Regions from separate parts of the Aeribacillus sp. FSL K6-8210 genome, predicted to be linked through region 4. Evidence: riboswitches for the same ligand, from Rfam matches in the RefSeq annotation. Region 4 holds a riboswitch; each other region holds the start of a gene.

Region 1 (7,579 bases), 1.8 Mb from region 4:
ACTGGCTTCCATCGGGATGATATTTTCTTCTTCGATCTTGAATGTCTTTATAAGGAATGCCGACGACGATCAAATCTTCAATCGTTTGCTGCTCTGTTAATTCCTCAACAAAACGCGCGATCCTTCCCAGTTTAAAGTAGTCTCCACCATCTTGGGCGATGAGAAGATGATGATGAGATAATGGAGAAAAAGAAGTCGGCAAAAATATGAGCAAAGAAACTTCTTCCCCCAGCTCTTTGCTAAAAAATGTTTCTTCTTTAATAGGTGCGACTTTTTGGGCCATACCAATTCCTCCAAAATGACTAATTACCAGTTAGGCTGGACTTCTCATTATTTTATCACTCTTTTGAAAAGTCTCCAACAAATAAAAAGGTTGACAAAATAAAAAATGCTTATATTATAATGATAACGACTAATCCGATAAGATAGGTAAGAATGATCATATACTGGGGGAATTACTTTGTCTGTCCAAATTGCGCATATTTCAAAAACATTTCAACATCATGGCGTCTCCCAAACGGTTCTTGACCAAATTGATTTGACTGTGCAGAAAGGAGAATTTGTTTCCATTCTTGGCCCTTCCGGCTGTGGCAAGTCGACGTTATTATCGATTGTTGCCGGGTTAACAGCCCCCACATCGGGAAAAGTGCTGGTAAACGGGAAGGAAGTAAAAGGACCTGGAAGCGACCGGGGAGTAGTGTTCCAACAGGCAGCCCTTTTTCCATGGCTGACAGTTGAGGAAAATGTCATGTTTCCGCTGAAGAAAAAAATGCCGAAGGAAGAAGCGAAAAAAAAGGCGCATCAATATTTGGCCATGGTTCAATTAAGCCAATATGCCAAGCATTCTCCGCACGAGCTTTCCGGCGGCATGCAGCAGCGCGTATCGATCGCAAGAGCTTTGGCGATGGATCCTGAGGTGCTCTTAATGGATGAGCCGTTCGGAGCGTTGGATGAGCAGACGAGTTCACGTCTGCACGAAGTGTTGGAAAAAATTTGGATCGATACGAAAAAAACAATTCTATTTGTTACGCACAGCATCCAAGAGTCGTTAAAATTATCGGACCGTATTATCGTCATGGGTACAAGGCCTGGGAGAATTATTGATGAGATTGAAGTTTCTTTTCCGAGACCACGTGATGAATTTAGAAAGCAGCTTGCTGAATATGAAGAGCGCATTCAAAAGCTGTTGAAGTCAGAAATTGATAAAGTAGTGAAAGAGGAAGAAAGTTATGCAGCAGGTCGTTAAACGAATCATTTTTTATGCAGCCGCACTGGGTATATGGGAAGCAATCGTCAAGCTGTTAAATATTAAGGCTGTCGTCTTTCCGGCTCCGAGCGATATTTTTCAGGCATTGTGGAACGGTTTTGCTGATCTAACTCTTGTTTATGATTTGCTGGCAAGTTTTCAGCGGCTGGCAATCGGGCTTGTGATTGCTCTAATTCTTGGAACGGTGCTAGGGGTTATTTTGGCAAAATCGAAAGTAATTGATGATACCATTGGCTCTTTAATTTTGCCGTTGCAAAGCGTACCGAGCATCGTATGGCTGCCTCTAGCCATCATCTGGTTCGGTTTAAATGAAAAAGCGATCATTTTTATTGTTGTGCTCGGTGGAACGCTTGTGATGACATTGAATATGCGGACAGGCATTAAAAGCGTTCCTCCAATCTACACAAATGCGGCAAGGACAATGGATTACAACGGATTTTCACTGTTTACTCATGTGATTTTTCCTGCAGCCATTCCGCATGCAGTAACTGGTGCAAGGCTTGCTTGGGCGTTTGGGTGGAGAGGCCTAATGGGTAGCGAGCTGCTAAGCACCGGCCCGGGTTTAGGCTATACATTAAAATTCGCATCGGACTTTGGCGATATGGCGTTAGTGATGGGCATTATATTTATCATTGCCTTAATTGGAATTTTAGTAGATTTAGTTTTTTTCAGCAGAATTGAAAAGAAAGTGATGAAAAAATGGGGATTGCTTGAACAATAAAGGAGGAAGTTGAGATTATGAAGAGAAAAAGTTTGTTGCTATCATTTATCTCCTTGCTGCTGATCGGTATTTTATCTGCCTGCGGAGCCGGTGGAGGAAATGAAGCATCAGGGAAAGAAGAAAGCGGAAAAAATAAAGTAGTCATCGGCTATTTTCCAAACATTGACCATGTTCCGGCGATGATTGCGAAGGAAAAGGGCTACTATGAAGAAGCGCTAGGGGATCAGGTAGAGATTGAATATAAAACTTTTCCGGATGGCGGTGCTTTTATGACAGCGTTGAAAACCGGCGAAATTGACGCCGGGCTTGTCGGTCCAGCTCCTGTCATGAATAACTATTCTAATGGTGCAGACGTGAAAATTATTGCCGGTGCGTCATCTGGGGGTACTGTCGTCGTAGCAAGCAAAAAAAGCGGAATCGAAAGCTTAGATGATATTCATAATAAAACATTCATTACTCCTGGTGTCGGCTGCACTCACGATGTCCAATTTGAAACGTACTTGCAAGATTACGACATTGCTTCATCAAGAATCGGCGGCACATTAAAGCATACAACTGGAAACCCGGCACAATATCAAGCTTTCTTTGAATCGGGAAAAGTGGATTTAGCCGCTGTGCCTGAGCCTTGGGCTTCATTATTAATAAAAGACGGGGCGAAAGTGATTGTCGATACGAAAGATATCGCCTATGGCACAACGCTTCCGAACACTGTTTTAGTGACGAGCAACAAATTTATTAAAGAAAATAAAGATTTAGTTCAAAATATTGTCAAAGCCCACAAAAAAGCAGTCGACTTCATCAATAAAAACAAAGAGGAAGCACGCGATATTGCCATTCAATCGATTAAAGAAATAACAAATCAAGAGCTTGACCCAGAAATTATCGACAGCGCTTGGGAACGTGTCCGCTATACAACCGAAGTGGATGAAAAAGTTCTTCAAGACTTTTCTAACTCTTCTTATGACTTGAAATTTTTAAAAGAAAAACCGGATCTTAAAGGTCTTGTAGATACAAGCTTTTTGAATTAAGTAATAAACCCCCTATACAGAAGCTTTTTGATATTATGCGGCTTCTGGATAGGGGGGTTATTTTGTTGATGTAAATTCAAGATGAAGCAGTTGTTAAAACAGGGCTTATCCCGAAAGTTGTTTATGACTATGCCTGTATATTGGGATTCCGCTGTTGCGAGAGCTTTTATCTAATTCGCTCGACTAAGCTCCCATTTTTTAACATTGTTTGCCATTACTTAATGGCTATATAAATTTCAATTTCTCCATTTGGGCTTTAGGCTGTATTTTTCAAGCACGCTCTATTAAACCAGTTTCTTCTTGCTTCCAAATCTTACTCCAAGTTTTAAACATGCCTTGTTCGTCCGTCTTATCTACTTGGAAAACTTTATATTTCGTGTTGCTCGGGATTTCAATTAAAAGCTTCCCCATTATTTTCTTCAATTGCAATGCTTAATAAATAATCTCCTCTGTAGTCGCTTTCATAATCATAATAAATTCCGTACACATTGTTTTGATGATGTTCCAGTTTTTAGAAAGCGTTTTCTCACATAATTTTGATTTGCCCCATCATTTGCTCGTCATGAAAATTATTGGTTCGTATGCTGTCGATTATATACAGCATCATAAACAGTCTTTCCTTTCCATAATATTGATAAAAAAGAGAAGGCGCATCAGTAAAGAATGTTCAGCAAATTTTCCAACGGCACGTTTATGTTCATCTTTTTTGCTTCCCAGCTTCACCTGCAAAACAAATATCGCATCTTCGTTTTCTGTTCAGTTGCTTTATGGAGTACGGGTTCGTTTGACAGAAGTTGGCGAAAAATTTATCAAACGATTAGTTTGCCAATTCAATCGTTTCATTCACTGTTTATTAAATACTCTTAAAATTTTCCAATTCCTCTAAAGAAGATCACCTCGTTCACAATTTTTCTCCAAATACGACAGCTTCCGAATTGAATATTTATATTTTAAAATCTATTAAAATTTGGGAAGCCTCAGGGGAAAATAAAACCACTTCATTGAAATGATGGAGGATCAAAGGTGATCCATACAAAAAAATTTCCCTTTTGGCTTTCGCAAAAAAACATTTCAAGAATCGACGGATTATTTAAAGAAAGTTCTTATTTTTCTTTAGTTTTACTGAAAATAAATCAAAGTTATCGGAATTGTTGGCAGGAAACGTCTTGAATTTTTTTTAAAACTGAGGTAAAGTTATACCTATCAAAAGTTCATATCGGAATTCTTATCGAGAGAGGCGGAGGGAACTGGCCCGAAGAAGTCTCAGCAACCGGTACAAGGACGGCGGCATGATAACCTTTGTACCAAGGTGCTAAATCCAGCAAGCATTTTGCCGTAAGATATGCTTGGAAGATAAGAAGGAGCCAAACAATAAACGCCTTCTTCTTATGAAGAGGGCGTTTTATTTTTAAAGCCTCCTCTACAGGCAATGAAAGCAGCACATTTTTACTAACTAAAAAAGGAGGAAAGTCAAAGATGAATATTGAAACAGTTTTGGCCCAATTAGGAAATCGAAGTGAAGCTCTTACAGGAACAGTAAGCGCCCCCATTTATTTGTCCACAGCCTACCGGCATAAAGGAATAGGTGAATCAACAGGTTATGATTACACTCGGACAAAAAATCCAACGAGAGAGCTTGTCGAGGACGCCATAGCCAAATTGGAGGGAGCCGATCAAGGATTTGCATTTTCTTCCGGAATGGCAGCGATTCAGACGATTATGGCTTTATTTAAAAGTGGAGATGAACTGATCGTTTCAAAAGATTTATATGGCGGGACATACCGCTTGTTTGAAGAAGAGTGGCGCAAATACGGTCTTTCCTTCCACTATGACGATTTTACGTCTCGCGAATATACGGAATCATTAATAAACGAAAATACTAAAGCGATTTTTCTAGAAACGCCCACTAATCCGCTTATGCAGGAAACATCGATTTCCTCGTTGGCGGAATTGGCCCGGAAGCACAATTTGCTGCTGATCGTTGACAATACGTTCTACACACCTGTTTTGCAGCGTCCGATTGAAGAAGGAGCGCATATCGTGATTCACAGCGCAACGAAATATTTAGGCGGTCACAACGATGTCCTTGCCGGCCTGGTCTGTGCAAAAGGGAAAGAAATTTGCGAAAAATTAGCCATGCATCAAAATGCAATTGGTGCGGTATTATCTCCTTTTGATTCGTGGCTGCTGCTTAGAGGAATGAAAACTTTATCATTGAGAATGGCCAAACATCAGGAAAATGCAAGGAAGCTGGCGGCATATTTAAAAGAGCTTCCTGAAATTGATGATGTATTATATCCTGGCAGAGGCGGAATGCTTTCCTTCCGTGTGAAAAAAGAAGAATGGGTCAACCCGTTTTTGCAGAATCTGAAATTAATCTGTTTTGCGGAAAGCCTTGGAGGGGTAGAAAGCTTTATAACGTATCCAGCTACCCAAACACATGCGGACATTCCGGAAGAAATCCGAATTCAAAACGGTGTATGTAACCGGCTTCTCCGTTTTTCTGTAGGGATTGAAAGCGTGGAGGATTTGAAGGAAGATCTCAAGCAGGCATTGCAAGCAGCTGCGAAAGGGGATTTACTAAATGCATGACCAATGGAGCTTTCAAACAAAATTGATTCATAATAAACATAAGGTTGACCCGACAACTGGTGCTGTCAGCGTGGCGATTCAGCAAGCGTCAACGTTTCATCAGCAAACATTGGATGAATCTCCTGAATTTGACTACAGCCGTTCAGGAAATCCAACACGAAAAGCGTTGGAAGAGGCGATTGCCGAACTGGAAGGCGGAGTGAGAGGCTTTGCGTTTGCTTCTGGGATGGCCGCTATATCAACAGCTTTTCTTTTACTTTCTTCCGGTGATCATGTTTTGGTCACAGAAGATGTGTACGGCGGAACATACCGGATCGTTGCCGATGTTTTATCGCGCTTTGGCATTGAATATACGTTTGTCGATATGACGGACCTTGATGCCGTAAAAGCAAATATACGTCCGAACACAAAAGTGATTTACATTGAAACGCCCTCGAATCCGCTGTTAAAAGTGACGGACATTCGAGCAATTGTGCAGCTTGCAAAAGAAAATGGCTGTTTAACATTTGTTGATAATACATTTATGACTCCGGCTTTGCAAAGGCCTCTCGATTTAGGGGCCGATATTGTTTTACATAGTGCAACAAAATTTTTGGCAGGTCATAGCGACTGTTTGGCAGGACTGGCAGTTGTGAAAGATGAAAAGCTAGGCGAAGCGCTTTACAAACTTCAAAATGCCTTCGGCGCTGTTCTCGGCCCGCATGATTGCTGGCTTGTATTAAGAGGGTTAAAAACACTTCATGTGCGGCTGGATCAATCCGTCAAAACAGCTTCTCAATTAGCAGAATTTTTGAAAAAGCACCCTGCCATTAAAAAAGTGTACTATCCGGGTCTTCACGATCACCCAGGGTCAGATATTCATTTGCGGCAAAGTGTCAACGGTGGAGCGGTTTTATCGTTTGAACTAGAAGATGAAAAAGCGGTCAAGATTCTTGCTGATCATGTTCAGCTGCCTGTTTTCGCAGTCAGCCTTGGTGCAGTTGAATCGATCTTGTCGTATCCAGCTAAAATGTCCCATGCCGCGATGCCGAAAGAAGAACGGATCAAAAGAGGGATAACCGATGGTCTTCTTCGATTAAGCGTAGGGCTAGAAAATTTTGAAGACTTAAAAAATGATTTGGAGTCTGGTCTTTCTACTGTTTTGGCCTATCAATAAAATTTTACTTAATAGAAGACAGGAAGATGTCGAATATTGACAATTCCTGTCTTTTTTTATGTTGATAGTTTAGCTGACACATTATCTTACATTTTTTCATTTGTTCCTTAATATGATAGTAATGCATCCAAAGTCAAACGAATTTAAAAAGGGGGAGTATCAATGGTCAAATGGCGAAGCGGATTCATATTCATAACAGCTCTTCTTTTCATAATGATCATTTCTGCGTGTGGAAATAACAACGAAGGAGGAAGCAGTACAAGTGATGGCTCCAATCAAAGCGGGGAAAAGGCAGGAAGCAAGACGTTAAGCATTTTAACCGGAGGCACAGGAGGAACTTATTACCCGCTCGGCGGATCGATGGCGCAAATTATATCGGAAGAAACAGATTTTAATGCAAATGCACAATCTTCAGGAGCATCTGCAGAAAATATGCAAGCGCTAAAAAATGGTGAAGCTGATATTGCGTTCTCGCAAACTGATATTGCTGCTTATGCATTAAACGGTGAATTGATGTTCAAAGACAATAAAGTCGACAATGTTAAAGCAATTGGGACTTTATATCCGGAGACGGTACAAATTATTACAACAAAAGGTAGCGGCATTAATTCTGTTGAAGATTTGAAAGGCAAGTCGGTTTCCGTTGGTGCCCCTGGGTCTGGAGTGAATGCAAACGCACAGCAAATTTTAGAAATTCATGGATTAAGCTTTGATGATATTAAAGCGCAAAGCTTATCTTTTGACGAATCAACGGACGGCATTCAATCCGGGAGCATAGACGCTGCATTCATTACTGCAGGGACACCGACGGCTGC
Region 2 (7,579 bases), 1.6 Mb from region 4:
CCATTTGCGGCATGCCGCCTTTACGCTGTCCTAAAAAAGTGCTTCCTTTTAAATCTTCCCATTGAAAATCATCCAACTTGGCTCTGGAGACAAGGAAAGTGCCGTCCGTTTCGGTCAGCTGGGCGAAGTTAATGACTGGGTCATTTGCTTCTTGGGCATATACGTAAATGGACGTTTCCGAACCGACAAGACCGATATCAGCGCCGTTTGATAAAATGGCGGTCATTGTTTTATCTCCGCCCCAAGTAGTTTTTAATTCTACGTCCAGTCCTTCTTCTTTGAAAAATTCTTTTTCAATGGCCACGTACAATGGTGCGTAAAAAACAGAATGAGTGACTTCCGCCAGCCGAATTTTTTCCACTCCTCCGCCGCAGGCTGAAAGAGGTATGATGAAAAGGATCACCAATACGATGGAAGCAAGCCTTTTTTTCATGTGAAATCCTCCCTAATGATGTTCATATTAAAGGAAAAATGTTTAAATATATTTATCTAGGATAAAGTATGAAAAAAAAATATAATGTGTGATTGCCTACCTAAATGGAGGTTGAAAAGATGCTGAGAAACGGAGAAATAGTTGACAAACAAATTTTCCCATCACCGAACCCTTCGATTAAGCTTTCCATCGTGACATATATTTCTGAAGGACTAAAAGTGAAAGGTCTGTTAGCAGAGCCTGTTCAAGAAGGTGTTTATGATGGCTTTTTATATTTGCGCGGAGGGATTAAAAATGTTGGTATGGTTCGGGCAGGAAGAATTATACAATTTGCATCAAAAGGCTTTATCGTGATGGCTCCCTTTTATCGAGGAAATTTAGGAGGAGAAGGGAATGAAGATTTTGCGGGGAATGATCGTTTTGATGCGGTCAATGCATTCTATTTGTTGATGAAACATCCGCAAGTGAATCCGGATCGCATTCACGTTTTTGGCTTTTCAAGGGGAGGAGTCATGGCCTTGCTTACTGGGATTATATGCTCAAATGTTCGATCTGTTGTAAGCTGGGGCGGGGTGTCTGATATGTTTTTAACTTATGAGGAGAGAAAGGACTTAAGAAGGATGATGAAAAGAGTTATTGGAGGGACACCGAAGAAATATCCTGACCGCTATAAATGGCGGACACCGTTGTATTACCTTGAAAAAATGCAAGCACCCGTTTTAATCATTCATGGGGGAAAAGATGAAAACGTGTCAATTGAACATGCATATCGATTGGAAAGAAGGCTGAAAGAATTGGGAAAGCAAGTGGAAAGCTGGTATTTCCAACATTTTAGTCATCATTTTCCGCCTCGGCATAACCGGATGGTTTTAGAACGAATGATAAAATGGATGAAAAATTGACCATTATATTTTTCATATGATACATACTAAAAAATGATCGATCAAATGAAAGGGGATTGGAGAAATGGGCATGCCGCTTGAATTAAATACGATGATTATTACAAAAGGGAAGGAAAAGCGGATAGAGGAAAACGTATTTCAGCTTGTCAAAGATGGCTATCGCCTTTATCCTATGAATATTCCTTTGGAAGTTCGAAAAACGTTGATAAGCGATCCTACAGGAACAGCTGAAATTATTAAATTGGAATGGGCTGATAACAAAACCGTGCTTACTTATAATCTCACTTCATTGTACTCAACCAATTAACCGTCATCATATTTCCGTTCATTTGTTGAACGGATTGTGGAAGGAGGAATTTGCTTAATTTTATCGAGTACGGCTTCCATTTGTCTTATCATAAAAAATCGCGTAACCCCTTTTTCATAAAAGTTCGTTGAAAAAGGGGTTTTCGTCTAAAAATCTGCGTATGCCGATTTGTTTTGCCAAACCACATAAAAATATTAAAAGGCTATCGACAAAGTGATATGCTCCCCTTAAGGTAGACAGATTAAAATATAAAAAATCTGTTTTACCTTAGGGGGAGTTTTTCTATGTATAAGCAATATACAACAGAGCTCAAACTTGAAGTTTTACTTGCATATGAAAACCGAGAATGTACTATTCAAGAGCTTTGTAAAAGGTATCAAATTACTAAATATTCTTTAAGGCAATGGATAAAGACAAACGAGGAAGAAAAAAAGAAGAAGCAGAGTTATCTCCAGAAGAGAAAATGAAACTGGAGATGAAAAAGTTAGAAAGAGAAAATGAGCGCTTACGTGCGGAGAATCTATTTTTAAAAAAGTTAGAGGAAATCGAAAGGAGGTGAAAGTAAACCAAATCCGTTTTGAAGACAAGTATATCGCAATCCGGGAACTTCATGAGAAAGAAAACTAAGCATAATCTTATATGTGAAATCGCCGGTATTTCACGAGCTGCTTACTATAAGTGGTTAAAACGTTTTCCCTCAACATGTTGCAGAAAATATATTGAATCGTGAATTTACAGCGGAAAAGCCAAGTGAAAAATGGGTAGCTGATGTCACAGAATTAAAATAGGTTCATCAAAGAGAGCCTATTTAAGTGCTATTCTTGATCTATATGATGGATCAATTGTGAGCGATGTTTTAGGACATTCCAATCATCATCATCTTGTATTCAAAACGTTGGATCAAGCCACCGTACTTTTAAAAGGAGAGCATCCACTTATTCATAGTGACCGTGGGTTCCAATATACCTCTCATGGTTTTAAACGTAGGATAGACCAAGCAGGGATGACACAAAGTATGTCAAGAGTAGGCAGATGCATTGATAATGGGCCAATGGTATCTTTTTGGGGAACGCTTTAAATGCGAGAAGTATTATTTACATAAGTATCAGACATTTAAAGAATTAGCTCTTGCGATGGATGAGTACAACCGCTTTTATCATTATGAAAGGTATCAAAAAAGATTAAGCGGCTTTAGCCCCATGGAATATAGAGCTAAAGCCGCTTAGGTATATTTTTATTATTTCTACAGTCTACTTGACAGGGGACAGTTCAAAGCTGTAGCCGAAAGTAAGTAATTTTTTTATATGATTGGACCGCCAAGTTCTTCAATTTCCTTCGGAACGTTCGAGAATTTTTTGAAGTTCTCTTTGAATGCTTTTGCTAATTCATACGCTTTTTGTTCATAAGCGTTTTTATCACTCCATGTTTTAATAGGCTGTAAAACTTCATCAGGCACTCCTGGAACATGAGCAGGAATCGCCAGCCCGAAAATAGGGTCTTTTACAGTTTCCACCTCATCGAGTTCGCCTTCCAATGCTGCCTGAACCATGGCTCTTGTATAAGCAAGTTTAATTCGCTTTCCTACTCCGTATTCTCCACCGGTCCACCCTGTATTGACTAAAAATACTTTCACATCATGTTCTTCGATTTTTCTTCCGAGCATTTCAGAGTATCTTGTAGCTGGAAGCGGAAGAAATGGTGCGCCAAAGCATGTGGAGAACGTTGTTTTAGGGGAAGTAATACCCCTTTCCGTTCCAGCAAGCTTGCTCGTATAACCGCTTAAGAAATGATACATAGCCTGTTCTTTCGTTAATTTGCTTATTGGCGGTAGAACACCGAACGCATCAGCTGTTAAAAAAATAATAGTGTTAGGGTGACCCGCAATGCTCGGTTTAGCAATATTGTCAATCGCTTCAATTGGATAAGCCGCACGGGTGTTTTCTGTTAATAAGGAGTTGTCATAATCAGGAATTCGTGTCGATTCATCAACCACAACGTTTTCCAAAACGGAACCGAATCGAATCGCGTTATAAATTTGAGGTTCTTTTTCTTCAGACAAACCGATGCATTTTGCATAACAGCCGCCTTCAATATTAAAAATACCAGATGAAGACCAGCCGTGTTCATCATCACCAATTAATCGGCGTTTTGGATCGGCGGAAAGTGTTGTTTTGCCTGTTCCCGATAAACCGAAAAAGAGCGCGACATCGCCTTCTTGACCGACATTGGCGGAGCAGTGCATTGAAAATATATCTCTTTCTGGAAGCAGGAAGTTCATGACGGAAAAGATAGACTTTTTCATCTCGCCTGCATATTCAGTTCCGCCGATCAGGATTATTCTCTTTTCAAAAGAAATAATGATAAATGCTTCTGAGTTCGTTCCATCCACAGCTGGATCTGCTTTAAAGGAAGGAGCGGAAACAATCGTAAACGGATTTTTATGCTCCTTTAAATCGTCTTGGCTTTTCGGACGGATAAACAGTTGGCGAGCAAATAAATTTTGCCACGCCAATTCATTGACCACTTGAATTGGAAGACGATATTTTTTGTCAGCTCCGGCAAATCCGTTAAAAACATAAATTTCATCTCTATTTTTTAAATATTGTATGACTTTTAAGTACAGTTTTTCAAAAACTTCTGATGAAATTGGCTTGTTGACGGGTCCCCAATCAATTAAATGCTTGACAGAATCTTCTTCAACGATGAATTTATCTTCTGGTGACCGGCCGGTATATTTGCCTGTTGTAACCGAAACTGCACCTGTATTTGTTAAAAAACCTTCTTTCCTAGCTAAAACTTTTTCTACAAGTCGTGCGACTGGTAAATTATGATATGCATTTGGTCCGCTGATCAACGAAGCTAATTCATTTGATACATCTACAATATTCATATACATACCATCCTTTTTTTGCATATTTGAAATGGTTTTATAGAAATAGTATAACACATTCGCAAAAATAATCCATCCTATTTATCGATTTCTGAAAATAATGTTTTTACTATATATTTTGCCTTCATTTTTGGGCATCATACGAATCATGATTGATCAGCTGATACTGAAATAATGGATATCAGATGATTTGGAAAATTACAGAGAAGCTTTATTTATTGTTGACAAGTACTTTTTTGCTCCTGTATGATATACATTTGAACGGATACTCTTATCCCGAGTTGGCGGAGGGACAGGCCCTATGAAGCCCAGCAACCGGCTCGTTGAAAGAAGACAGTAGAATATGGCTTTCAAAATCCCGGTATTCTATGGACATACAACATGATGCGAAAGAATTCCATATTCATAGACGAGCAATGGTGCTAACCTGATGCAAGGTTATATCCTTGAACGATAAGAGTGAAAGGCAATGATGTTTATAACAACCTTTCCTCTGGCAGGGAAGGTTTTTTCTATGTATAAGAGAAATCTCGTTTAGCCAAGTTTTTCTTATCGTACGAAATATTTTGATATGTTTACAATAGTGGCGAGGGAATGAGTTCCGTGTCAATGACAAGGAGTGTAGCACTCCATAAACATCATTTTAAGTTTGAGGAGGAAGCAGTAAATGACAAAAAAGCGCCGTCTGTTTACATCTGAATCCGTAACGGAAGGGCATCCGGACAAAATTTGCGACCAAATTTCAGATGCGATTTTAGATGCCATTTTAGAAAAAGATCCGAACGCACGTGTAGCTTGCGAAACATCTGTCACCACCGGACTTGTATTAGTCAGTGGAGAAATTACGACAAGCACGTATGTGGATATACCAAAAATTGTGCGAGAAACGGTCAAAGAGATCGGCTATACGAGAGCTAAATACGGTTTTGATGCTGAAACTTGTGCTGTTTTAACATCAATTGATGAGCAATCACCCGATATTGCTGCAGGGGTGGATAAAGCTTTAGAAGCGAGAGAAGGACAAATGACTGATGAAGAAATTGAAGCGATTGGCGCTGGAGATCAAGGGTTAATGTTCGGTTTTGCATGCAATGAAACGAAGGAATTAATGCCTCTCCCGATTTCCATTGCCCATAAGCTTTCACGCCGGCTTACAGAAGTTAGAAAAAGCGAAGAAATTCCTTATTTGCGTCCGGACGGAAAGACGCAAGTTACGGTAGAATATGATGAAAATGAACAGCCGGTTAGAATTGACACAATTGTCATATCGACTCAACACCATCCGGAGGCAACTTTAGAACAAATTAAGCAGGATATTAAAGAAAAAGTAATTGATCCGGTTGCTCCAAAAGAACTGATCGATGAAGAAACAAAATATTTCATCAACCCTACCGGACGTTTCGTTATTGGCGGACCACAAGGAGATGCAGGATTAACGGGACGAAAAATCATTGTCGATACTTACGGAGGCTATGCGCGCCATGGCGGAGGAGCTTTCTCAGGAAAAGATCCGACGAAGGTAGACCGATCTGCAGCTTATGCGGCTCGTTACGTAGCGAAAAATATTGTCGCAGCCGGACTTGCAGACAAATGCGAGGTTCAGCTGGCCTATGCAATTGGTGTGGCGAAACCTGTCTCTATTTCTGTTGATACGTTCGGTACTGGCAAAGTAAGCGAAGATGTTTTAGTTGAATTAATTCGCAATAACTTTGATTTGCGCCCAGCTGGCATTATAAAAATGCTTGACTTGCGCCGCCCGATTTACAAACAGACAGCTGCTTACGGTCATTTCGGACGCAACGATCTAGATTTGCCATGGGAACGCACAGATAAAGCGGAAGCTTTGCGCGAACAAGCTCATCAATATTTGTAAAATAAAAAAGGTGTCCAATGCGATGCATGCATTAGACACCTTTTTGCTTGTGCGCCCGGCATGGGTGTAATCTATAGGGTGAAAGTCCCGAGCTGCGAAGGCAGAAGTAGCAGTTAGCTTAACGCAAGGGTGTCCGTGGTGACGCGGAATCTGAAGGAAGCGAGCGGCAAACTTCCGGTCTGAGGAACACGAACTTCATATGAGGCTAGGTATCACTGGGTGAGTTTGCAAGACAAAACAAAGCCCTTTCTGCCGAAGGTGATACAGAGTAAATGAAGCAGATGGATGGAAGGAAAGATTACACTCTTACCCGGGGAGGTCTGGCTGGCACGCCAAGTAACCTTGGTAACCTATCTAGTGATAGATAGCTGAACCGTCAGAAGTCAGCAGAGGTCATAGTATTAGTTGGTCTAGAACAACTAAGAAGGACCGAACAATTAAGAGAGAATAGCCCTTGGCATTCAGTGAGTCATGATGAACACAGAAAACGTAGTACCTCACTTGAGGGAGGAAGCGGTGAATCCCGTGGGAGATCTCTTGGAGGGTGGAGTGACCACTGGCATAAAGAGAACAGCTATTCACGGAAGTTATAAAGACTTGCGTCAATTATCTTAATTGAACCGCCGTATACGGAACCGTACGTACGGTGGTGTGAGAGGACGGGAGTTAATCGCTCCCTCCTACTCGATTTATGGTCCGAATGCGACAAAACAGATGGTGCCTGCTGAAGCTCCTAGAACTATTCCCGCCAGCACATCTGAAGGGTAGTGTAGGCCAAGAAAAATTCTTGATAGTGCTACACTGAATGCGAGAGGAAGCAAAATCCATGTTAAGGCTGGAAAAAAGAGCAAAAATGGTGTAGCCACTGAAAATACAGCTGTCGTATGTCCAGAAGGAAATGAATGGTCAGTTAACGGATTTTCTAACACTTTTGTTTCAAATAATGTAAGATAAGGCCGTCTGCGTGGATAAATTCTTTTCACAATGAAAACCGGAATATGACTGAAAAAAAGAGCAGCTGAACTTGCCAAGGCAACAGTTTTTACAGGTTCATTAAAAAATAACATCAGCATTAAACATGTTGCAATTGAAAAAACAGCCCCTCCTAAATGAGTAATATACCGAAAATAAACATTCAGTCCTTTTCGTTCAAAATGCGAATTAATCAGTTTGA
Region 3 (7,579 bases), 1.7 Mb from region 4:
TCTGCCAGCTCCAGCGCCAATGCTTGAATCGCATGGCTCCGGAAAAATTCACCGCTTTCTTTAAACTGCATGGCGATGCTGCGAATGTCTTTTCCAGCAGTTACGGCAAACAGGGCGATATAATCATGCGGTGTTTCATCTGACCGTTCGCTTACATAGTCGGCAATGCATAAAAACGGCGGCTTTTCCTGCCGAGGGAATGTAAACGTCTCAATGATTTTATCTTTTGCAGCCGGATCTAAAATGTGAATGGAGTTTCCTTCGCGATAGGCCGGGAAAAATTGATAAATAGCAGATGGACGGAACCAGCCATTTTCTTTCCCTAAACGCAGCAATTCATCTATTTCATTTTTTAGTTCTACCGCTTTTTCCTGTTTTTCCAGAAGCATCTGTTTGACATTGCCTTTTAATCCGAGATGGTGTCCTAAAAGCATTTGCATGTTCACATACGGGACGACTTGGGCAATATCAATGTTTTGAATAATGTGTGGATTGCAGTCAGCTGGATGATATACGGTCGGTTTGGACACAGATGATTTTTTTTCAATGATCATAACAGGTTTGCTGCTTTTCTGTCTATTCTGTTTTTCCTCAACTGCGACCGTTCTTTTCTCAAGGAATGCATCCGGGTTTTCTCTCAGCTTATTGGCAAGCGACAGCCCGTCCATTGCATCTTTCGCATATAACACAGGACCGTCATATTCCGGTGATATTTTTTGATCGGTAAATTTGCGTGATAATGCAGCACCGCCGACTAAAATCGGAATCGAAATGTTGGCTGTTTTTAAGTCTTGTGCTGTTAACACCATTTGCTGGGCTGATTTGACGAGCAGTCCGGAAAGACCGATAATATCAGGCTTTTCATTATTGACCGCTTCAATCAGCTGCTGCGGCGCAACTTTAATGCCTAAATCAACGACGCGGTAGCCGTTGTTGGAAAGAATAATGTCAACTAAATTTTTGCCGATGTCATGGACGTCGCCCTTGACTGTAGCTAAAATGACTTTTCCTTTGCCGCTGTCATCTTTTTTTTCCATATACGGTTCTAAAAAGGCGACAGATGCTTTCATCACTTCCGCACTTTGAAGCACTTCAGCAACAATCAGCTGATTGTCGTTAAACAGTTCGCCGACAATTTCCATTCCTTTCATTAACGGCCCGTTGATGATATCGAGAGGATCATCATATTTTTCTAGTGCCAGCTGCAAGTCTTCGATTAATCCTTGCTTTGTTCCTTCCACAACGTATTGTGCGAGCCGTTCCTCCAAGGTTAATTCCGTTTTCGGCTTTTTTTCCTCTTTCTTTTTGTCGCGGTAAAAGTTCGTAAATTGTGCGAGCGTCTGATCATTTGTTTCAAATAATAAGTTTTCTGCCAACTTCCGCTCTTCCTCAGGGATCGAAGCGTACCGTTCTAATTTTTCCGTATTGACGATCGCATAATCGAGCCCTGCCTGTGTGCAATGGTATAAAAAAACGGCGTTTAATATTTCTCTGCCGACCGGCGGAAGCCCGAAAGAAACATTGCTGATCCCGAGAATAGTTAAACAGCCGGGAAGATGTTCTTTAATTAAACGGATCCCTTCGATCGTTTCTTGGGCAGATCCGATATATTGCTCATCACCTGTGCCGACAGGGAAGACGAGTGGGTCAAAAATAATGTCGCTTGGACTTATACCGTGTTGATTGACTAAAATGTCATAAGACCGCTTGGCAATCTCCAGCTTTCGCTCCGCAGTCAGAGCCATTCCGTCTTCATCGATTGTTCCGACGACAACAGCTGCACCGAATTGTTTCACAAGCGGGAGAACTTCTTCAAACCGTTCTAAGCCGTCCTCTAAATTGATCGAGTTGATGATCGCTTTCCCTTGTGAGTATTCGAGCGCTTTTCTGATGACATTGGCGTCGGTTGAGTCAATGACAAGCGGCGCTTTTACTTTTTTTACAACCTCGCGGATGAAGTTTTCCATATCTTCAAGCTCGTTTCGGTCCGGATCTGCGAGACAGACATCGATGACGTGGGCGCCGTTTTTCACTTGAGCGCGGGCGATCTCCGCTGCTTCTTCAAATTTTCCTTCCGCAATGAGACGCTTGAATTTACGCGAACCGATGACGTTTGTGCGTTCACCGACAAACAGCGGGCGCATTGATTCATCATAGCGAAGGGGCTCGATGCCTGATACCGTATGTTGATTTTGCTTTTTGACGATTTTTCGCGGTTTTAAGCCTTCCATTGCCTCCCTTATTGCGCGAATATGTTCGGGAGTTGTTCCGCAGCAGCCGCCGACCATATTAAGCCAGCCTCTTTCTGCAAACCCTCTGATTTTTTTGGCTAAAGATTCCGGTGATTCGTGGTAGCGTCCTTCTTCATCAGGCAGTCCGGCATTCGGATAACAGCTGACAGCGGTATTGGCGATTTCAGACAATGTGCGGATGTGATCGGTCATGAATTCCGGGCCTGTCGCACAGTTTAAGCCAACGGCAATTGGATTCATATGTTCAGCTGAAATGTAAAACGCTTCAATATCTTGACCGGCAAGAGTTGTTCCCATCGGTTCTATCGTTCCGGACAGAATGATCGGCACTTCTTTCTTGAGCTTTTGAAAAGCTCGTTGAATTCCTAAGTAACCCGCTTTTACATTGAGCATATCTTGGCTTGTCTCAAGCAGAAGTACATCAACGCCCCCCTCTAACAGTCCTTCCGCTTGAACTTGATAAGCTTCTGCCAATTGTTGGAATGTGACGCCGCCTGTAACGGAGAGCGTTTTAGTCGTTGGCCCCATTGATCCTGCCACAAAACGAGGCCAATCCGGTGTTGAATATTTTTCTGCAGCGCGCTTTGCAATCTCAGCTGCTTTTTTATTTATTTCAAAAGCAAGGTGCCCCAAGTTATATTCCTCGAGGACGATGCTTGTACCGCCAAACGTATTTGTCTCGATAATATCAGCGCCTGCTTCAAGGTACGCTTCATGAATACGGACAATCGTTTCAGGGGAAGTGATGTTTAAATATTCGTTGCATCCTTCATATTCTTCACCGCCAAAATCTTTCGCAGATAATTCTGCAGCTTGAATCATTGTTCCCATGGCTCCGTCTAGTATTAAAATTTTTTTCTCCAGCTGTTCCTTTATGTTATACATGGGAAATCTTCCTTTCTCGTTTTGCCTTTTCTTTTTCATGAATGTATTCCGTCAGCTCGACTGTCATCTCATAATGCAAAAACGGAGTGATTAAGTAAATGCCGTTAAACAGGTCAAATGCTGCGTCAATAAGCGATTTTGCAATGGCAAGTCCTTCTCGTTTTCCCTTTTCTTTATCATTGCCTGCTTTTTGCATCTGTTCGCGAATCGAATCAGACAATTTAATGCCTGGCACTTCGTTATGAATAAATTCAGCATTGCGGCTGCTTATTAACGGCATAATCCCGAGATATATCGGAACATTCAGATGTTTTGTTGCTTCATATACTTCTTCGATCAGCTTCTCCGAGTAGAGCGGCTGCGTAATAAAATAATCGGCTCCACAGCTGATTTTTTTCTCAAGTCTCTGAACTGCGCGATCAAGATGTCTTACGTTCGGGTTGAAGGCGGCGGCAACAGTAAAGTTTGTTTTTTGACCAAGTGATTTTCCGGAGTATGACAAACCTTCATTAAATTGCTTAATTAAACTGATTAAATCAAACGATGATAAATCATAGACAGAGGTTGCACCCGGAAAATCACCGATTTTGGACGGGTCGCCGGTGACCGCTAAAATATCGTGCAGGCCAAGCGTATGCAGCCCCATTAAATGGGATTGAATGCCGATTAAATTTCTGTCACGACATGTTAAATGAACGAGCGGGCGAAGCTGGAAACGGCTTTTCACAATTTTTGCGCAAGCAACATTGCTGATTCTTGGTGTAGCAAGGGAATTATCCGCAAGCGTAATTGCATCAATCCCCGCTTTTTTCAACGCTTTTGCTCCTGTTAAAAATTTTTCCAAGCCGAGCGTTTTCGGCGGGTCCAATTCTACAATCACTGAGCGTCTGTTTTTTGCAATATCTGGGAGAGGAGTTTCTTGACTTTCTTTCATAGGTAAAACATGAATTGGAACATTTCGTTCTTTTACTTCTTTCTCTGTGACAGGAGGGAGGTTTGATACCGCTTCAGCCATTGCCCGAATATGTTTCGGCGCGGTTCCGCAGCATCCGCCGAGAAGCCGGACACCTTGTTTTCGGAATTGAAGAGCCGCTTCATAAAAATAGTGTTCATCTGATTCATAAACTAATCTTCCGTTTTCATACCTTGGCAGGCTGCCGTTTGGAAAAGCGGATAAAAAGGCATGTTCAAACAGCGGCACTTCTTCCAGAGATTGCAGCATATGATAAGGGCCTAAACGGCAATTGAGGCCGACAATATCTGCACCAAGTTCTTCAAGCATTTTCAAACCGTCTGCCAATCTTGTTCCATTTTGAAAGACGCCTTGTTCGTGCAAAGAAACATTTGTGATAATGGGCAAATCCGTTTCTTTTCTAGCTATTTGCAAAACGGTTTTCAGTTCTTCCAAGTCGTAATAGGTTTCTAAAATAATGCCATCTACGTTTTCGGATAAAAGGACATGAAGCTGCTCACGAAAATTTTCGGCAATGTCAGATAGCGTGAAGGCGCTTTTTTGAAACGAACGGATGCCGCCGATTGTTCCGATGACATACCCTTTGTTTTCCGCTTTTTGTAACGCCCTCTTTGCAAGTTCAACCCCTTTTTGGTTGATGATCTTTATATCATCTTCCAGCCCATATCTGGCAAGCTTTATGCGATTGGCGCCGTATGTATTTGTTTGAATAACAGTTGCGCCTGCGTCTAAATAGGCTGAATGAATCCGTTCTATTTCTTCCGGTTTTGAAACGTTTAGCTCATCAAAGCATCTGTCTATTCCGAATGAGTATAGTAGAGTCCCCATTGCTCCGTCGGCAATTAATATATGATTCTGTAAATCTTGTAAAAGCCCCATAAAAAGTCCTCCAATCAAATGAAATAGGCGCCTGCAAGGAGGCGAACACCTATATAAAAAAGAAAAGCCTTCTAAGAAGAAGACTTTTTCTTGAACAATTTCCCCTTCTTCTTATCTTCCGAGCGCAAATTTACGCATCGCTGGATTTAGCACCTTGGTACCCAAAGTTTTTGGGTAATCCGGTTGCTGAAGGTTCATCGGGCCAGTCCCTCCGCTTCTCTTGATAAGAACGCTTTACCGTATGAAATTTTAAAACAACGGATTAATCCTAATTTAACGAATTTTATCAAAATAATCAATATAAAATTTCAATTTTGTGAACAGGGCAAAGCTAGCGAAAATTAATAAATTGTACGTCGATCGGCAAGTCGGCGCTTTTCACAGCTGCAATCACTTTTTGCAAATCGTCCTTGCTTTTGCCGCTTACCCGGACTTGGTCGTCTTGAATTTGGCTTTTTACTTTTAGCCCGGTATTTTTGATCAGCGCATTGATCTTTTTCCCGTTTTCTTTGTCAATTCCGTTGACAAGTTTGGCTCTTTGTCTGACAGTGCCTCCTGAAGCCTTTTCGATTTTCCCGTACTGAATATTCTTGGTTGCGACACCGCGTTTAATCATTTTGCTTACTAATACATCTTTTAGTTGATTCAGCTTATATTCATCGTCAGAGATTAGCACAAGCTCATCTTTTTCTAGGGATATATCGCTTTTAGATCCTTTGAAATCATATCTGTTTACAATTTCTTTTTTCGCCATTTGAATGGAATTGTTCACTTCGGCAATATCCACTTTTGAGACGATGTCAAATGAATTCTCCTTAGCCAACTTTTTACCTCCAATAACGTTATTTACATTCATTATAGTGAATGTCGTTCAGTTGAACAACTCTTTTAGGGGTTCCTCGCAAATTAAATGAAAAAACCGTTACTTAAAGCAACGGCAAGGAAATTAATATCTGCTTAAATGCAATTAAGCTAAAGATGTCGCTTTAGAACATTTAGGGGAAAGAAAGTCTTGTAAGTTTTTTACTGCTTCGAGCGAATCTTCTCCTTCAGCGCTGATGACTACATGACCTTCTAAAAAGGCGGAAAAACCGAGCATGCTTAAAACGCTTTTCGCATTTAATTGGAGCTTTTTTGTTTGGAATAAAATGTAGCTGTTAAATTTAATCGCTTCATGGACAAGGGAAATGACATATTCCGGCTCCATCTCTTTTGTAAGATACACGGAAATTTCATGTTTCTTCATTGTGCCACCTCTTGTATACTTATTTTACAATATCTTACATTAATAAAGGATAGATTCCCACATGTTTGTCATTTCCTCTTACATATAAAAAAATGACCTCCGCTTTTGAATATGGAAACGTTTTGGATTTCTCTGTTTTTTAATGAAATGAATGGCCTAATCAAATTGAAAGTTATTGCCCCGCCCATGTTTTATTAGACAAAAATGAAAACAAAAGCTAGAGAAAAGATGCATACTGTAAGATAAGAAAGCGTCTTTTTCTTTCAGAACGTCCGGATAGAAGAGGTGGAAGACTCGCCTTTAGAGATATTTCAAAAAAAGAAAAAGCCCGACAGGCGGGCATTATAAATGATCCGTTTTCTTTGAGTATTGCCGTTTTCCAAGCTCTCGATTTTTTTCCTTCAATAGATTTTTTTCGTGTCGTTTTGCATTGTTGTCTACAGCTTTTTTATCATTATCGCTTGTTTTGGACATTCAGGAAGCTCCTTTCCATACTGTTATATACTTATGATTTCCATGAAGCTTCTTGAATATGTTTATTTAGAAAAAATACAGCAAGGGTGCCGGGGCCAGAGTGTGCACCAATGACAGCACCGATCGTATGGATGATCATTTCTTTTGGATGAAACGTTTCTTCAATTAATTGTTTTAATTCGAGAGCTGCTTCTTCATCATCACCATGGCTGATGGCGATTGTCTGTTCACTCAATCCGTCTCCACGCTCTTCCATCAGCTCAAGAATTCTCCGGTAAAGCTTCTTTTTCCCGCGGATTTTTTCCAGCGGGATCAGCTTTCCTTCTTCGACATGCAAAAGCGGCTTGATATTAAGCAGTCCGCCAACAAACGCAGATGTTTTGCTGATTCTCCCGCCGCGAGCCAAATATTCCAGGCGATCAACTGTAAAAATGTGCTCCATATGACTGCAATACTCTTTTACTGCATTTGCCATTTGTTCTAAATCAAGTCCTTGTTTTGCTAATTGAATGGTGTAGCGGACAGCAAGTCCATACCCAAGTGAAGCACATTTCGAATCGATAATTTGCAGTTTCCAATTCGGATATTTTTCAAGCAATTGCTGCTGAACCATAACGGCAGTTTGATATGTACCGGACAATTCGGAAGAAAAGGCAATATACAGCGCCGGCTGATTGTCTTTCGCCAGCTTTTCAAATTGATTGGTGATTGTTTCCGGTGATGCTTGTGATGTTTTAGCAACGTTTCCAGCTCTCATATAGTCGTAAACTTCTTTCGGTTTGATTGTCAATTGATCCTCATAGTCCTTCTCGCCAAGGTGGACACGAAGAGGGATGAAAGAAACGCCTTGATCGTTTAAAAAAGAGACAG
Region 4 (7,579 bases):
CTGGAGAGAAGTATTTAGAAACATTAGTAAAAGTAAGAAGTAAACAAGAATATTTTAGAACTCCTTTAGGTGGTAGATATATAGACGTGCTCGATACTTCTGGAATTGGACATGAATCTAAAGTTGGTTATGTTTCGTTAACTTCAACTATAAGAAAACAGATTGATAAAGACGCCTTATTAATCAAAAAGAAGGAACTAAAAGGTGCTAAATGGCATTTCTTTAGAAGTGATACTACAGGAAAAGTAGGGGCAAGTAAACCTGTACTAAACTATTTGAAATCTAAAGGAATACCTTATAAAATTTATAAATAATATTTAGACTAGAGGTCACTAAAATTAGAATTGTGAATTTTAAGTGTACTAGTTCGTTTTGAATCACATGGGAACCCCTTTCTTTTAATAATAATATATAATTAAGATATAAAAGACAAAATGAATTTTTGGAGGAATACTAAATATGGCTTCCAATGACCGTCTAAATATGACTAATGCATTAAAAAAGATTGTTGTTCCTTATTTAAGAGAACATGGTTTTAAAGGTTCATTTCCACATTTTAGAAGGAAAAATGAAGATAATATTGACTTAATAACTTTTCAGTTTAATCGTTATGGTGGATCTTTTGTTGTAGTTTTAGCTATTTGCCCAATTGAAGGAGTAACAACGAGTTGGGGAGAAGAAATTCCGCCAAGTAAAGTGACTGCACACGATGTAGGTATAGATTACCGATATAGACTCACAGAAAATATAAAAGAATCCAATGAAACTTGGTTTAACTATGAGGATGCAAAGAATGAAGAAGATTTTGACTTAGTCGCATCAAGAGTGTTGAGTTTATTACATGTGTCAGACAGAAATTGGATTAAGAATCTTTTTAAATAATATAACTACTGATGCTAGTATAGTTTCATGGACACCCTTTAGTGAAATATAATATTAACGAAGGGATGTGTCCTGATATAGGTAACACAAGCGAAAAACGTAAACGTTATCATGCTGAATTTAAGGAAATGGTGGTTGAGCTTTATCAAACTGGAACACTAGTAAAACAGATCTTGATCGAATATGGCCTGTCTGAAACGACATTCTACAAATGGATCAGAAAACAAAAACCGGTTAAGGTGGATGACGGGGGCTCTTTTACCCCGGAAGAATTTCTGAACCTGCAAAAAGAATTGCACCGGCTGAAAGAGGAAAACGAAATCTTTAAAAAAGCTATGGTCATATTCGCAAAGAAGTAGATTCAAACCACTGTTATATCCATGATTGACGAGATAAGAGCCAGACACCATTATGACCTTAAAACCATGTGTACGGTCCTTGGCGTGCCGAGAAGTACCTACTATCAATCCAAACAAAAAACAGAATCAAAAACAAAACGGAAAACCGGGAGCTGACAGACAGAATACGAAAAATCCATACGGAAAGCAAGCAGAGATACGGAGAACCGAAGATCCACCATATGCTTGAAAAAGAATGGCTCAAAGTCAGCCTGAAACGGGTTCAGCATTTGATGAAGGCTGCAGGCATTTATTCCATTATCAGAAAAAAGTATCGCCCCCATTCCAATAAGGGCAAGATGGAAGAACACGATAACCTGCTGAACCAGGACTTCTCAACGACAACCATCAACGAGAAATGGGTTACGGATATTACGTACATTCATACTTTGAGAGACGGTTGGTGCTACTTGGCTTCCGTAATGGATTTACATTCCAGAAAGATTGTTGGTTACGCTTTTGACCGTCACATGACGACTGAACTGGCTTTAAAGGCAGTAGAAAACGCTTATCAGGCACAACGTCCAGGTCCGGGATTGATCTTGCATTCTGATTTGGGATCCCAGTATACAAGCGAGAAATTTGTAGAATACATGGAAAAGAAGCAGTTCAAACACTCCTTCAGTAAAAAAAGGTTGCCCATACGATAACGCCTGCATTGAGTCTTTCCATGCAATTCTGAAAAAGGAAGAGATCTATAGAATCAACTATTTGAACTTTCAAGCTGCCAGAAGAGCCTTATTCGAATTTTTAGAAGGCTGGTACAATCGGAAACGGATTCATAGCTGCCTGGGCTATATGACGCCACAAGAAACAGTAGACAGTATCAAAGGGCAGCGTAGTGCTCTTCACAATTTTACAAGCATCCGCTTTACATGGAGTGGCGGGTGTGGTAGGCTTATTTGCCATGCGAAAGAATTCATTGCCCCTTTCCCCCTTCGCATAACACCACGCCCGCAGAGGCTCCATGTCAAGCGACAAGCGATGTCAATGAGATCAAAATTAAATTTCACTTATTGGTGTCCAAAATACTGACTTAAATCCAGTTTAATTCTTTCTACAGTACTAGGACTAATAATTTAAAAGAGAATGGACATCGTTCCCCTCTTTTGCAGCGTCTAATACGAATATAAATTCACGTAAAAATGTCCTTGGAAGTACAGTGATTTCCTGTTCAAAGGCAACAGTAAATGATTCAACATATTGCTTAATAAATGTATCATCAATAACTGTCTCTGGTATCCATTTGTGTACCATACCGTGGATTTCCCTAACTTTATATGAAACTTCTATTAATTGTTCAGTTGAGAAACGGTTTAATTTCATCAATGGGGTTGAAAGTACACCACTAACCCTTCCATTTTTTGTGAAGATAAAGGTTACCCGTGGTGCTAGATAAAATCAAACAAGCATAAAAAATAGCTCTTGCCTGGCGAATCTCCTGTAGAATGAAAGTGCGACCTACCATTCGAAAGGAGAATCCCCATGCAAGAGCACTTTCATTTTACTACAGATCGTGTCAAACTTCAAAAACAATATGCATCGATTTTGCTTTTTGTATCGGCTCAACTATCGAGTATCCAGATTCCTCTTCAACGTCGAAATCGTCATTTGTTGAAACAGAAAGACGAAGTCATCATCACCATCCATGTCCTTGGAAAGTTGTTGGGCTTCACTTCCGAACGGGCTTGGCATCGGTTTGTGATTGGGAATTTGTTTCCCAAGGACTTGTTCCCTGAGCGTTCTCGGTACAACCGTCGCTGCCGAGCGCTTAGCTTTGCGATCAAGTGGATTCGGCACCAGCTAGCCAAGCGTGGGCAACACCATGCGTATGCGGTCGTGGACAGCTTGCCGATCGAGCTGTGTCATTCAGCTCGAATGCATCGCGTCAAACGATTCCGTGGAATTGCCGATATTGGCTATTGTGCTTCCAAAAGGATCACTTTCTATGGGTGGAAACTTCACCTGCAGGTCACCGACCAAGGGCTTCCGATGGGATATGTTGTCACCGAAGCGTCTTGTCACGACCGGGTGGCCGCTGAAACCGTCATGACGCAAATTCCACATCCATATAACCTAGGTGACAAAGGGTACATCAGCCAAAAACTGCAAAAGAAGCTGTACGAAGAGCATCGAGTCGCTTTTTGGACGCCCGTTCGAAAAAATCAGCGAATTCTCCAATCCGACGCATGGAAACAGTGGATGAAACGAAAACGCAAAGTGATTGAAACCGTGTTTTCGATTTTAGTCGATTCGTATCGGATCACCGAGATTCGAGCGAACTCGGTTTCTGGATTTGAAACGGCACTGGATGGTATTTTACTGGCTTACTCGCTTGTTGTTCTTGGGCTAGTTGAGCGTTAAGACTCAACTAGCACCACGGGTAAAGGTTTAATTCTAGAATATAAAACATCATGTTCTTTAATTGATCGATCCTCGTTTTTAATTAAATCATCCGTTCCAGTAAATAACATATAACATCCTTTCCTTACATACGATTCACTTATTCCTAGCAATTTAGCTAATTTGTAATTCGAGAAATCAGGATTCAACTCAATTGCTTGTCTAAGTTTTTCTAAGTTCTTATCCGTTTTATTGCGCTGTTCTTTTAAATACTCCTCACGGCTTTTTACGCCCATTTCCCGGCGTTTTTGTTTCCTTCTCCGCTTTTCATTCGCATCTATAATCGTGCTTAAATGGCGTTGTTCGTCCTCTGTTATATCTAACCATTCAATTAATTTTTTATTGCTGATATTATATCCAGCGCCAGGATACCCTTTTTCTCTGGCTATTCGGTTTGCTTCTTCGTTATTCCGTGCATAATAGGCCTTTTCAGCGCTTCTGGTGGATCTTCTTAAAGGCTCATTAAACTGTAAATTAAACGTTAGCGTTTGTTTTAAGGCTTCTTCTGGATCATTCAAAAAGCAACATAACCAATAACGGTACAAGAAACAAATTGTCTCACGATAACCAGTAACGTTATAATTGCGTAATTCAACCAGTTTTTCTAAGTCTAGTAATCTAGCATGATGCGATCGGAAGACGTTAAAAAGATGTTGTACCTTCTTTTTTCGTCCTCTTTTTTTAGGCTTTCCTGTTTTGGCTCAACCTCAAGTTCCGGTAAATACCTCAAATTGTAAACTGCACCATTAAATAATTGTAGCATGCCATCAGAAAAATGTAAGCGAATTTGAATCGAATATGATGTAAAAAAGTGTTGACAGAGGGGAAGGATAGTGGCATAATCCAAGTAACCGAATAAGAATTATAAAGTTAATAATAAAACTCTTATCAAGAGCAGGTGGAGGGATGAGCCCAATGAAGCCCGGCAACCGACTCATATGATGAGCACGGTGCTAATTCTCCCAACAGAGATGTTGAAAGATAAGAAGTTGTTTTGACAAAAAACCTCTTCTTATTGAAGAGGTTTTATTTATATAAAAAAATCTGAATGAAGAGGATTGAAAAAATGGGTCACGTAACAGCAGTATACCAAATCATTGCGAAACGAGAAGATTTAGAAAAAAAAGCAGAAGGCATTGCTCTTGGATTAACGGTAGGTTCGTGGACTGACCTTCCTCTTTTAGTGCAAGAGCAGTTAAAAAAGCATAAAGGACAAGTGGTTGAAATAAAAGAAACAGGCGAGGATCCATCCTCCGGCAAAACGATTGCACAGCTTCACATTCGCTTTCCGGGAGAAAACTTTTCTAAAGACATTCCTGCCATCTTAACGACAACTTTTGGAAAATTATCACTAGATGGAGAAATAAAATTACTAGATTTGCAGTTTGACGATGAGATCTTTCGGTATTTTCCAGGTCCTCGCTTTGGAATTCAGGGGTTACGAGAAAAACTTGGCGTTTACGACAGACCGTTAGTGATGAGCATCTTTAAAGGTGTAATTGGACGTGATATGGATTACCTTCTTGCCCAATTGCGGGAGCAGGCTCTCGGGGGCGTCGACTTAGTAAAGGATGACGAAATACTTTTTGAAAATTCGCTCACATCATTTGAAACAAGAATAAAGGAAGGCAAAAAAGTTCTTGATAACGTGTATCAAGAAAAAGGGCACCGAACTTTGTATGCGGTCAATTTGACGGGAAAAACATTTGAATTGAAAGATAAGGCAAGAAAAGCAAAAGAATTAGGTGCCGATATTTTGCTATTTAATGTTTTTACATATGGCCTCGATGTGCTGCAAGCATTAAGGGAAGATGATGAAATCGCCCTCCCAATTATGGCTCATCCGGCGTTTAGCGGATCGTTTACTTCATCCGAAAAATATGGGCTCTCTCATTCCTTATTGCTTGGAAAATTGATAAGAATTGCTGGAGCAGATTTTTCGTTGTTCCCTTCACCATATGGCAGCGTTGCATTGGAGCGTGACAAAGTTTTAAAAGTGAAAGAAGAATTGGTGAAGGAATCAGTTTTAAAACCAGTTTTTCCTGTTCCATCTGCTGGCATTCACCCGGGTCTTGTTCCCATTTTAATTCATGATTTTGGAAAAGATTGTGTCATTAATGCAGGAGGCGGTGTTCACGGTCACCCGCAAGGTGCTAAAGGCGGAGGAAAAGCTTTCCGTCAGGCAGTTGACGCTGTTTCCCGGGGTGTTCCCCTTAATGAAGCAGCTGAAGACATAGAATTACAAGAAGCAATTCGGCTCTGGGGATGGAAGGAGGCACCGTCCAATTGAAGCCAGTAATATTTTGTGATTTTGATGGAACGGTGACAAAAAAAGATAACATCGTTAGCATCATGAAGCGTTTCGCTCCAAAAGAGTGGGAGCAATTGAAGGATGGCGTCCTTTCCCAGTCGATTAGTATTCAGGAAGGAGTCGGCAAGATGTTTGCACTTCTTCCATCTTCTTTAAAGGGTGACATCATTCACTATATTTTAGAAACTGCAGAAATAAGGGAAGGATTTCGCGACTTTGTTCATTATGCGAAAAACATGAACATTCCTTTATACATTGTCAGCGGCGGAATCGATTTTTTTATTAAACCGCTGTTGCAGCCTTTTGATTCTATTACCGCACTGTTTTGCAATAAAGCGGATTTTAGCGGAGAAACGATCACCATTCATTGGCCTTATACGTGTGATGAAAAATGTCCCAACCAAAATTGTGGGTGCTGCAAACCGTCAATTATTCGGCAAATTGCAAATGCTGACACTCATTCCATCATCATCGGGGATTCCGTCACAGATTTAGAAGCCGCGAAGATTGCAGATACAGTTATTGCACGTGATTATTTATCAAAAAAATGTCAAGAATTTTCTATTCCTTATCAATCTTTCGAAACATTTTACGACTGTATTGACATTTTAGAGAAGACAATAAACAAAACAAATTTCATAGAAGAAAAAGGTGACGCAAAATGAGTGTCGTTTTAACTCGTGTTCATGAGCTTGCGGAGATTAAAGAGGAGCTTGCTGCGAGGGATTGGTTTATGGGGACAAGCGGCAATTTAGCCATAAAAGTTCAAGATTCCCCTCTTCAGTTTCTTGTGACCGCAAGCGGCAAAGATAAACGAAAAAAAACGAAGGAAGATTTTTTGCTTGTTGATGGAGAAGGAAATCCTGTAGGCGCAACACATCTGAAGCCTTCGGCAGAAACGCTGTTGCATTGCGAAATATATAAAAGAAGCAAAGCCGGCTGCAGCCTGCATGTACATACGGTTGCAAATAATGTCATCTCTGAACTTTATGGTGACGCTGGGAAAATTGTATTTCAAGGACAAGAACTGATAAAAGCGTTTGACCGCTGGGAGGAAGATGCAGAATTACAGATTCCGATTATTTATAATTATGCCCATATTCCTACATTAGCAAGCACTTTGGGCGATTTCGTGAAGGAGGATAAAGGGGCAGTTCTTATTCGCAACCACGGAATTACTGTATGGGGAAAAGATGGCTTTGAAGCGAAGAAAATTTTAGAAGCTTGTGAATTTTTATTTCAGTATCAGCTTGCTCTTATTCAAGCAAAAGCCGGTCTCCTTGCGAGTACAGGAGCTTTAAATAATTAAACATTTTAAGGAGGTATTTCACATGACAACTATTAAAATTCAAGGAACAAACGAAGTTATCAGCAATCAAGAGGAAGTGATTTCATTTTTAAATCAACAAGGTGTTATTTACGAGCAATGGGATATTGCCAAATTACCAGAGCATTTAAAAGAGAAATATCTTTTAAATGATGAGGAAAAACAAACGATTTTACAATCTTTTGAAAATGAAATTAAAGATATTTCAGCAAGACGCGGCTACAAAGCTTGGGATGTCATTTCTTTAGCAGATCATAC

What was found. Region 4 has a riboswitch for S-adenosylmethionine ahead of NSQ41_RS16495 (2,3-diketo-5-methylthiopentyl-1-phosphate enolase). Riboswitches for the same ligand answer to the same signal wherever they lie in the genome.
Region 1: linked by a shared signal. The riboswitch ahead of NSQ41_RS05710 (methionine biosynthesis PLP-dependent protein) and the one ahead of NSQ41_RS16495 (2,3-diketo-5-methylthiopentyl-1-phosphate enolase) in region 4 are both predicted to bind S-adenosylmethionine.
Region 2: linked by a shared signal. The riboswitch ahead of metK (methionine adenosyltransferase) and the one ahead of NSQ41_RS16495 (2,3-diketo-5-methylthiopentyl-1-phosphate enolase) in region 4 are both predicted to bind S-adenosylmethionine.
Region 3: linked by a shared signal. The riboswitch ahead of NSQ41_RS05230 (bifunctional homocysteine S-methyltransferase/methylenetetrahydrofolate reductase) and the one ahead of NSQ41_RS16495 (2,3-diketo-5-methylthiopentyl-1-phosphate enolase) in region 4 are both predicted to bind S-adenosylmethionine.

The regions. Positions count from the first base shown of each region.
Region 1 covers NZ_CP150172.1:1,140,729-1,148,307, forward strand. Annotated here, with positions in the region: gene NSQ41_RS05685 (alpha/beta hydrolase-fold protein) at 1-283, opposite strand, end outside; gene NSQ41_RS05690 (ABC transporter ATP-binding protein) at 461-1,246, shown strand; gene NSQ41_RS05695 (ABC transporter permease) at 1,230-1,988, shown strand; gene NSQ41_RS05700 (aliphatic sulfonate ABC transporter substrate-binding protein) at 2,006-3,016, shown strand; gene NSQ41_RS05705 (hypothetical protein) at 3,287-3,445, opposite strand; SAM riboswitch class I at 4,239-4,376, shown strand; gene NSQ41_RS05710 (methionine biosynthesis PLP-dependent protein) at 4,493-5,608, shown strand; gene metC (cystathionine beta-lyase) at 5,601-6,764, shown strand; gene NSQ41_RS05720 (TAXI family TRAP transporter solute-binding subunit) at 6,927-7,579, shown strand, end outside.
Region 2 covers NZ_CP150172.1:938,697-946,275, forward strand. Annotated here, with positions in the region: gene NSQ41_RS04720 (ABC transporter substrate-binding protein) at 1-433, opposite strand, end outside; gene NSQ41_RS04725 (prolyl oligopeptidase family serine peptidase) at 553-1,335, shown strand; gene NSQ41_RS04730 (DUF2584 domain-containing protein) at 1,400-1,642, shown strand; partial or broken gene NSQ41_RS04735 (IS3 family transposase) at 2,055-2,868, shown strand; gene pckA (phosphoenolpyruvate carboxykinase (ATP)) at 2,943-4,532, opposite strand; SAM riboswitch class I at 4,801-4,992, shown strand; gene metK (methionine adenosyltransferase) at 5,200-6,405, shown strand; gene NSQ41_RS04750 (phosphatase PAP2 family protein) at 7,095-7,579, opposite strand, start outside.
Region 3 covers NZ_CP150172.1:1,050,489-1,058,067, forward strand. Annotated here, with positions in the region: gene metH (methionine synthase) at 1-3,137, opposite strand, end outside; gene NSQ41_RS05230 (bifunctional homocysteine S-methyltransferase/methylenetetrahydrofolate reductase) at 3,130-4,989, opposite strand; SAM riboswitch class I at 5,098-5,219, opposite strand; gene NSQ41_RS05235 (YajQ family cyclic di-GMP-binding protein) at 5,321-5,812, opposite strand; gene NSQ41_RS05240 (HPr family phosphocarrier protein) at 5,957-6,235, opposite strand; gene NSQ41_RS05245 (DUF3941 domain-containing protein) at 6,578-6,709, opposite strand; gene NSQ41_RS05250 (DegV family protein) at 6,741-7,579, opposite strand, start outside.
Region 4 covers NZ_CP150172.1:3,388,678-3,396,256, reverse strand. Annotated here, with positions in the region: gene NSQ41_RS16525 (hypothetical protein) at 87-314, shown strand; gene NSQ41_RS16520 (DUF4304 domain-containing protein) at 460-882, shown strand; partial or broken gene NSQ41_RS16515 (IS3 family transposase) at 948-2,102, shown strand; gene NSQ41_RS16510 (BREX system ATP-binding domain-containing protein) at 2,352-2,606, opposite strand; gene NSQ41_RS16505 (IS982 family transposase) at 2,766-3,644, shown strand; gene NSQ41_RS16500 (hypothetical protein) at 3,641-4,201, opposite strand; SAM riboswitch class I at 4,566-4,671, shown strand; gene NSQ41_RS16495 (2,3-diketo-5-methylthiopentyl-1-phosphate enolase) at 4,750-5,973, shown strand; gene NSQ41_RS16490 (2-hydroxy-3-keto-5-methylthiopentenyl-1-phosphate phosphatase) at 5,949-6,659, shown strand; gene NSQ41_RS16485 (methylthioribulose 1-phosphate dehydratase) at 6,656-7,303, shown strand; gene NSQ41_RS16480 (cupin domain-containing protein) at 7,326-7,579, shown strand, end outside.